One region of the Streptomyces sp. NPDC057616 genome, then DNA from elsewhere that is predicted to be linked to it. Evidence: predicted binding sites of a transcription regulator. Region 1 holds the regulator's gene; the other holds the start of a gene.
The links. The regulator HspR, encoded in region 1, represses chaperone genes until heat shock. The targets are predictions, from matches to a motif close to TTGAGNNNNNNNNNCTCAA.
Positions count from the first base shown of each region.

Region 1 (3,409 bases):
GGCTCCAGGCCGAGTTCCAGAACTACCGCCGCCGCGTGGAGCGGGACCGGATCACGGTCAAGGAGATCGCCATCGCGAATCTTCTGACCGAGCTCCTGCCCGTGCTCGACGACATCGGCCGCGCGCGGGAACACGGCGAACTCGTCGGCGGATTCAAGTCCGTGGCGGAGTCGCTGGAGACCGTGGCGGCGAAGATGGGTCTGCAGCAGTTCGGCAAGGAGGGCGAGCCCTTCGACCCGACGATCCACGAGGCCCTGATGCACAGCTACGCGCCGGACGTCACCGAGACGACGTGCGTGGCGATTCTGCAGCCCGGGTATCGCATCGGCGAGCGCACCATCCGCCCCGCGCGGGTGGCCGTGGCCGAGCCTCAGCCGGGGGCGCAGACCGTCAAGCCGGAGTCCCAGGACTCCGCCGAGGCGGCCGACGACAAGGAGAGCGGTGGCCCGGACGAGGGCTGAGCTTGAACCGATGAGAAAGGAGGGGCGTCGAGGATGAGCACCAAGGACTTCATCGAGAAGGACTACTACAAGGTCCTCGGCGTCCCCAAGGACGCGACCGAGGCCGAGATCAAGAAGGCGTACCGGAAGCTCGCCCGCGAGTTCCACCCGGACGCCAACAAGGGCAACGCCAAGGCCGAGGAGCGCTTCAAGGAGATCTCCGAGGCGAACGACGTTCTCGGCGATCCCAAGAAGCGCAAGGAGTACGACGAGGCGCGCGCCCTGTTCGGCAACGGCGGCTTCCGCCCGGGGCCGGGCGGCAGCGGCGGCTCGTTCAACTTCGACCTGGGCGACCTCTTCGGCGGCGGCCAGGGCGGCCAGGGCTCCGGCAGCTTCGGCGGCGGGATCGGTGACGTCTTCGGGGGCCTGTTCAACCGGGGCAGCTCCGGCACCACGCGGGTGCAGCCCAGGCGCGGTCAGGACATCGACACCGAGGTCAGCCTCAGCTTCACCGAGGCGATCGAGGGGGCGACGGTCCCGCTGCGCATGTCCTCGCAGGCGCCCTGCAAGGCCTGTTCCGGCACCGGCGACGCCAACGGCAACCCGCGGGTCTGCCCGACGTGCGTCGGCACCGGACAGGTGGCGCGGGGCTCCGGCGGCGGCTTCTCCCTCACCGACCCCTGCCCGGACTGCAAGGGCCGCGGTCTGATCGCGGAGAACCCCTGCGAGGTCTGCAAGGGCTCGGGTCGCGCCAAGTCGTCCCGGACCATGCAGGTCCGCATCCCGGCCGGGGTGCAGGACGGCCAGCGCATCCGCCTGCGCGGCAAGGGCGCACCGGGTGAACGGGGCGGGCCGGCGGGCGACTTGTACGTCACCGTCCATGTCTCCGCGCACCCCGTCTTCGGCCGCAAGGGCGACAACCTGACCGTGACCGTCCCGGTGACGTTCTCCGAGGCGGCCCTCGGCGGCGAGGTCAGAGTGCCCACCCTGGGCGGCCCGCCCGTCACCCTGAAGCTGCCGCCGGGCACGCCCAACGGCCGCACCATGCGCGCCCGGGGCAAGGGCGCGGTCCGCAAGGACGGCACCCGCGGAGATCTGCTGGTCACCGTAGAGGTGAGTGTCCCGAAGGACGTGACGGGGAAGGCTCGTGACGCGCTCGAGGCGTATCGCGAGGCAACCGCGGGTGAGGACCCGCGGGCGGAGCTGTTCCAGGCCGCGAAGGGAGCTTGAGGGAGATGGACGGCCGTCGACGCAATCCGTACGAACTGACCGAGGAGACCCCGGTCTACGTCATCTCGGTGGCGGCCCAGCTCTCCGGCCTGCACCCGCAGACCCTGCGCCAGTACGACCGCCTCGGCCTGGTCTCGCCCGACCGCACGCCGGGCCGCGGCCGTCGTTACTCGGCCCGCGACATCGAACTGCTGCGCACCGTCCAGCAGTTGTCGCAGGACGAGGGCATCAACCTGGCCGGCATCAAGCGGATCATCGAGCTGGAGAACCAGGTCGCCGCGCTCCAGCAGCGCGTCGCCGAGCTCCAGACGGCGGTCGAGGGCGCGGCGGCGGCCATGCAGCAGCGCGAGGCGGCGGTGCACGCGTCGTACCGCCGCGACCTGGTGCCGTACCAGGAGGTGCAGCAGAGCAGCGCGCTGGTGGTCTGGCGGCCGAAGCGGCAGCGGTCCGACTGACGCGGCTTGTCACGTCTTGTCACGTGTCGGCAGGGGCCCGGAGACATTCCGGGCCCCTGTCGTGCGTGCACGACCGGTCGCCTTCCGTCAGAAGGGCGAGCGAACTCTAACGTTGACGTCTCATTACCTGGTTATTCCTTGACGATCGTGTGAAGAAAGCGTTGGCTTCCTTCACCTGGGACGCCTCAAGCACCCTTGTTCGGAAGGTCAACAGCAGTGAACACCCGCATCCGTCGTACCGCCCTCTGCGTGGCAGTAGCCGCGACAAGCCTGTCACTTGCCTCCTGCGGCGTGCTGAACGTCTCGGGTGACAGCAGTTCGGCGAGCCCCACCAAGGGCAACGACGTCACGATCGGTCTCCTGCTGCCGGAGACGGCCAACACCAGGTACGAGGACTTCGACTACCCCATCATCAAGCAGCAGGTCTCCTCCCTGACGAAGGACCAGGGCCACGTCGCCTACGCCAACGCGGGGCAGAACGCGGACAAGCAGGCGACCCAGATGCAGAAGATGATCGACGACAAGGTCGACATCATCCTGCTGGACGCGGTGGACTCGCACGCCATCGCCGGCGAGGTGAAGAAGGCGAAGGACGCGGGCATCCCGGTCATCGCCTACGACCGGCTGGCCGAGGGCCCGATCGACGCGTACATCTCCTTCGACAACGAGCTCGTCGGCGAGGTGCAGGGCCGCTCGCTGCTGGACGCGCTGGGCAGCGACGCCGGCACGTCCGACAAGATCGTGATGATGAACGGCTCGCCCACCGACCCGAACGCCAAGCAGTTCAAGGCGGGCGCGCTGTCCGAGCTCAAGGGCAAGGTGACCATCGCCCGGTCCTTCGACACCAAGGACTGGGACCCGAAGAACGCCGAGTCCAACATGTCCGACGCGATCAAGGCGATCGGCAAGGGCAACATCGCGGGCGTCTACTCCGCCAACGACGGCATGGCCGGCGGCATCGTCAAGGCCATGGAGGACGCGGGCATCTCCCACCTGCCGCCGCTCACCGGCCAGGACGCGGAGCTGGCCGCCGTGCAGCGGATCGTCTCCGGCGAGCAGTACATGAGCGTCTACAAGTCCTACCCGCAGGAGGCCCAGGCGGCCGCGCAGATGGCCGTCGCCAAGGTGCAGGGCAAGGACATCGAGTTCGACGCGCTGACCCAGGACACGGTCGACAGCCCGACGAACAAGGAGATCCCGGCGCAGCTCGTCACCGTCACCGCGCTGACGCGCAAGAACATCAAGTCGACGGTCGTCGCCGACGGCATCTACAAGGTCTCGCAG
Region 1 is NZ_JBHVGU010000011.1:176,506-179,914, forward strand. It holds gene grpE (nucleotide exchange factor GrpE) at 1-461, shown strand, start outside; gene dnaJ (molecular chaperone DnaJ) at 495-1,670, shown strand; gene ACFU97_RS16320 (heat shock protein transcriptional repressor HspR) at 1,676-2,125, shown strand; gene ACFU97_RS16325 (substrate-binding domain-containing protein) at 2,342-3,409, shown strand, end outside.

Region 2 (3,409 bases), on a different contig from region 1:
TCGCCGGGCACGTCCTCGCCACCCTCGCGACCGAGGGCACCGTCGGCGTCGCGGTCCTGGTCGGCCACCTCCCCGACAGCTCCCTGCACCGCCTCGACTACGGCATCAGCTTCGGCGTCGCCGCCGGCGTGGGCGCCCTCGCGGGGCTGCTCGGGCCGTGGCTGCGCTGGCCGCTGCTGCTCCTGTTCGGCGGCATGCTGGTGCAGGGCCTGCTGGAGTTCACCGACCCGATGACCGGCTGGGGCCATCTGATCTCGCTGGCGACAGGCGTCGCGACCTGGCCGCTGATCAGGCGCTGGTACCGCGAGGCGCAGGCCGTCCCGCGCCTCCCGAAGACGCGCCAGGGAACCTCAGAACCCGGTCCCTGAGAACCCGGTCCCTGGTCACCGCGTACCTGAGAACCCGCCGCCTAGGAACCCACCCCGCGCGCCGCGGCCAGCTTCCGGGCCAGCCCTGGAACCCCGAGCTCCCGCTCCCGCGCCTCGTCGGCCCCGTGCAGCAGGTTGCCCAGCTGCCAGGGGTCCCGGGCCAGGTCGTAGTACTCCCGGAAGAGCACCTCCCCGCCGCCGGTGGGGCGGCCGTTGCGGTCCAGGCGCGTCCGGTAGTACTCGGTGTACTGGTCCGTCCTGCCGATGGACGACGTCCAGGTGTGGATCGGCTGCTCGTCCTGCCGGTTCCACCACCACTCGGCGAGCAGCCGCTCGCGGCCGTTGCCCCGGTCGAGCAGGGAGTGGCCGTCGTGCGGGGTGTCCGGGGCGATGCCCGCCGCGGCCAGGAAGGTGGGCGCGATGTCGACATGGCCGGTGAGCCGGTCGTCGCCGCCCGACCCGAGGCCGCCCGCCGGCCAGGACAGCTGGAAGGGCACCTCCAGACTCGGCCGGTACGGCACCGACTTGCGCAGCCAGCCGTGGTCGCCCCAGCACAGGCCGTGGTCGCTGGTGAACAGCACCAGGGTGTTCTCCAGCTGGCCGAGCGAGCGCAGCTTGGCGCGGAAGTCGTGCATCGCGTCGTCCACGGACAGCAGGGTGCGCAGCTGACGGGCGCGCAGGGCCCGGCCCTGGGCGACGGAGTGGTGCGCCGCGCGCAGGAACGGCGGCTTGTCCGCTTTGTCGCGCTCGAACACGGAGGGCCGCCCGTCCCAGCCGGGCACGCGCGCGTGGGCGTACCGCCGCTCCGGGATGTTCAGCTCGTGCGCGCTGCGCGTGGCGACGTACGCGAACCAGGGCCGCCGGTCCACGCGGGACTTCTCGATGAAGGCGAGGGCGCGGTCCCTGATGACGGTGGTGTCGTAGCCGGGAATGTTCCGGACGGTCCCGCCGTCGTTGTAGTGGCCGTCGTAGTACGCCACCGGCTCCTGGAGCAGCCACTCGTCGAAATGCGGCGGGTCGTCGGCCGCGTGCCAGTAGTTGAGGTACTTGCCGAACAGCCCGGTGCGGTAACCGGCCGCCCGCAGCTGCCGCTGCACGGTGGTGCGCTGGTCGAGGTGAGAGGGGTGCCGGGTGTCGAGGACGCCGTGGTGGTGCGCGTACCGGCCCGACATGATCGTGGCGCGCGAGGGGGCGCACAGCGGGGTGTTGGCGTACGCCCGCCCGAAGGTGACGCCCTGTCCGGCCAGCCAGTCGAGCGTCCGCGGGATCGCCCAGTCCGTCTCCTTGGGCTGGTCGTCCGTCAGCACCAGGAGGATGTTGGGGCGGTCGTCGGAGCGGCGCCGCCGGTGCGGCGTCGGCGGCACGGCCGGCCCGGCCGCGACGGCGCCGCGCGCGGTGGCGGCCGGCGGATGCGCCGCCCCGTCGAGTCCCGTCCCGCGCGCCACCAGCGGCACCGCGGCCCCCGCCGCCACCACCGCACCCCCGGCGATCACCGCACGCCGTGCGGGCCCCCGCCGCTGCTCGCCCATCGGCTTCCCCACGTCCCCCGTCGTCCGGTCGTACGAGCTTGCCGCGTGCGGCACCCGCCTGTGAACGCCGGGGCGCACGCAGCGTCTGTCGCGGCCCGTGATCGCTGACAGCGAACGGTGCGGAATCCGGGGAACAACGGCGGAGCCCCAAGCATTGAGTCGGCATAACTCAACTTGACTGCCGAAGGGGAGATCATGGCTTCGACGTCCGCATCGCTCACCCTGCCCGTGCTGCCGCTCGACGACGAGGTGGTACTCCCTGGCATGGTGGTGCCGCTGGACCTGAACGACGCCGACGTACGCGCCGCGGTGGAGGCCGCCCAGGCCGCCGCCCGGACGGAACCGGGAAAGCCGAAGGTGCTGCTCGTGCCACGGGTCGACGGGACCTACCCGAGCACCGGCGTGCTCGGCACCGTCGAGCAGGTCGGCCGGCTGGCCGACGGTGACCCGGGCGCCCTCATCCGCGGCCGCGGCCGCGTGCAGATCGGTGCCGGCACCACCGGACCGGGTGCGGCGCTGTGGGTCGAGGGGACGAGGATCGACGAGAGCGCGCCCGAGCCGCTGCCCGGTCACGTCACCGAACTGGTCAAGGAGTACAAGGCCCTCGCCACCGCCTGGCTGCGCAAGCGCGGCGCCTGGCAGGTCGTGGACCGGGTGCAGGCCATCGACGACGTGTCGCAGCTGGCCGACAACTCCGGTTACTCGCCCTTCCTGACCACCGAGCAGAAGATCGAACTGCTGGAGACGGCCGACCCGGTCGCCCGGCTCAAGCTCGCCACCCAGCAGCTGCGCGACCACCTGGCCGAGCAGGACGTGGCCGAGACCATCGCCAAGGACGTCCAGGAGGGCGTCGACAAGCAGCAGCGTGAGTTCCTGCTGCGCCGTCAGCTGGAAGCCGTCCGCAAGGAACTGCGCGAGCTGAACGGCGAGGGCAAGGACTCCGCCGAGGAGTCCGACGACTACCGCGCCCGCGTCGAGGCCGCCGACCTGCCCGAGAAGGTCCGCGAGGCCGCCCTCAAGGAGGTCGACAAGCTCGAGCGCTCCAGCGACCAGTCGCCCGAGGGCTCCTGGATCCGCACCTGGCTGGACACCGTCCTCGAACTGCCGTGGAACGACCGGACCGAGGACGCCTACGACATCCAGGGCGCCAAGGCGGTCCTGGACGCCGAGCACTCCGGCCTGGAGGACGTGAAGGAGCGGATCACCGAGTACCTGGCGGTGCGCAAGCGCCGTACCGACCGCGGGCTCGGCGTCATCGGCGGCCGCCGCGGCGGCGCCGTGCTGGCCCTCGTCGGCCCGCCCGGCGTCGGCAAGACCTCGCTCGGCGAGTCGGTCGCGCACGCCATGGGCCGCAAGTTCGTCCGCGTCGCCCTCGGCGGCGTCCGCGACGAGGCCGAGATCCGCGGCCACCGCCGTACGTACGTCGGCGCGCTGCCCGGCCGGATCGTGCGCGCGATCAAGGAGGCCGGTTCGATGAACCCGGTCGTTCTGCTCGACGAGATCGACAAGGTG
Region 2 is NZ_JBHVGU010000065.1:18,238-21,646, reverse strand. It holds gene ACFU97_RS43990 (rhomboid-like protein) at 1-368, shown strand, start outside; gene ACFU97_RS43985 (sulfatase) at 410-1,909, opposite strand; gene lon (endopeptidase La) at 2,093-3,409, shown strand, end outside.
Region 2: lon (endopeptidase La) is a predicted target of HspR. The motif match lies at 2,052-2,070, and genes of this name have one in related genera.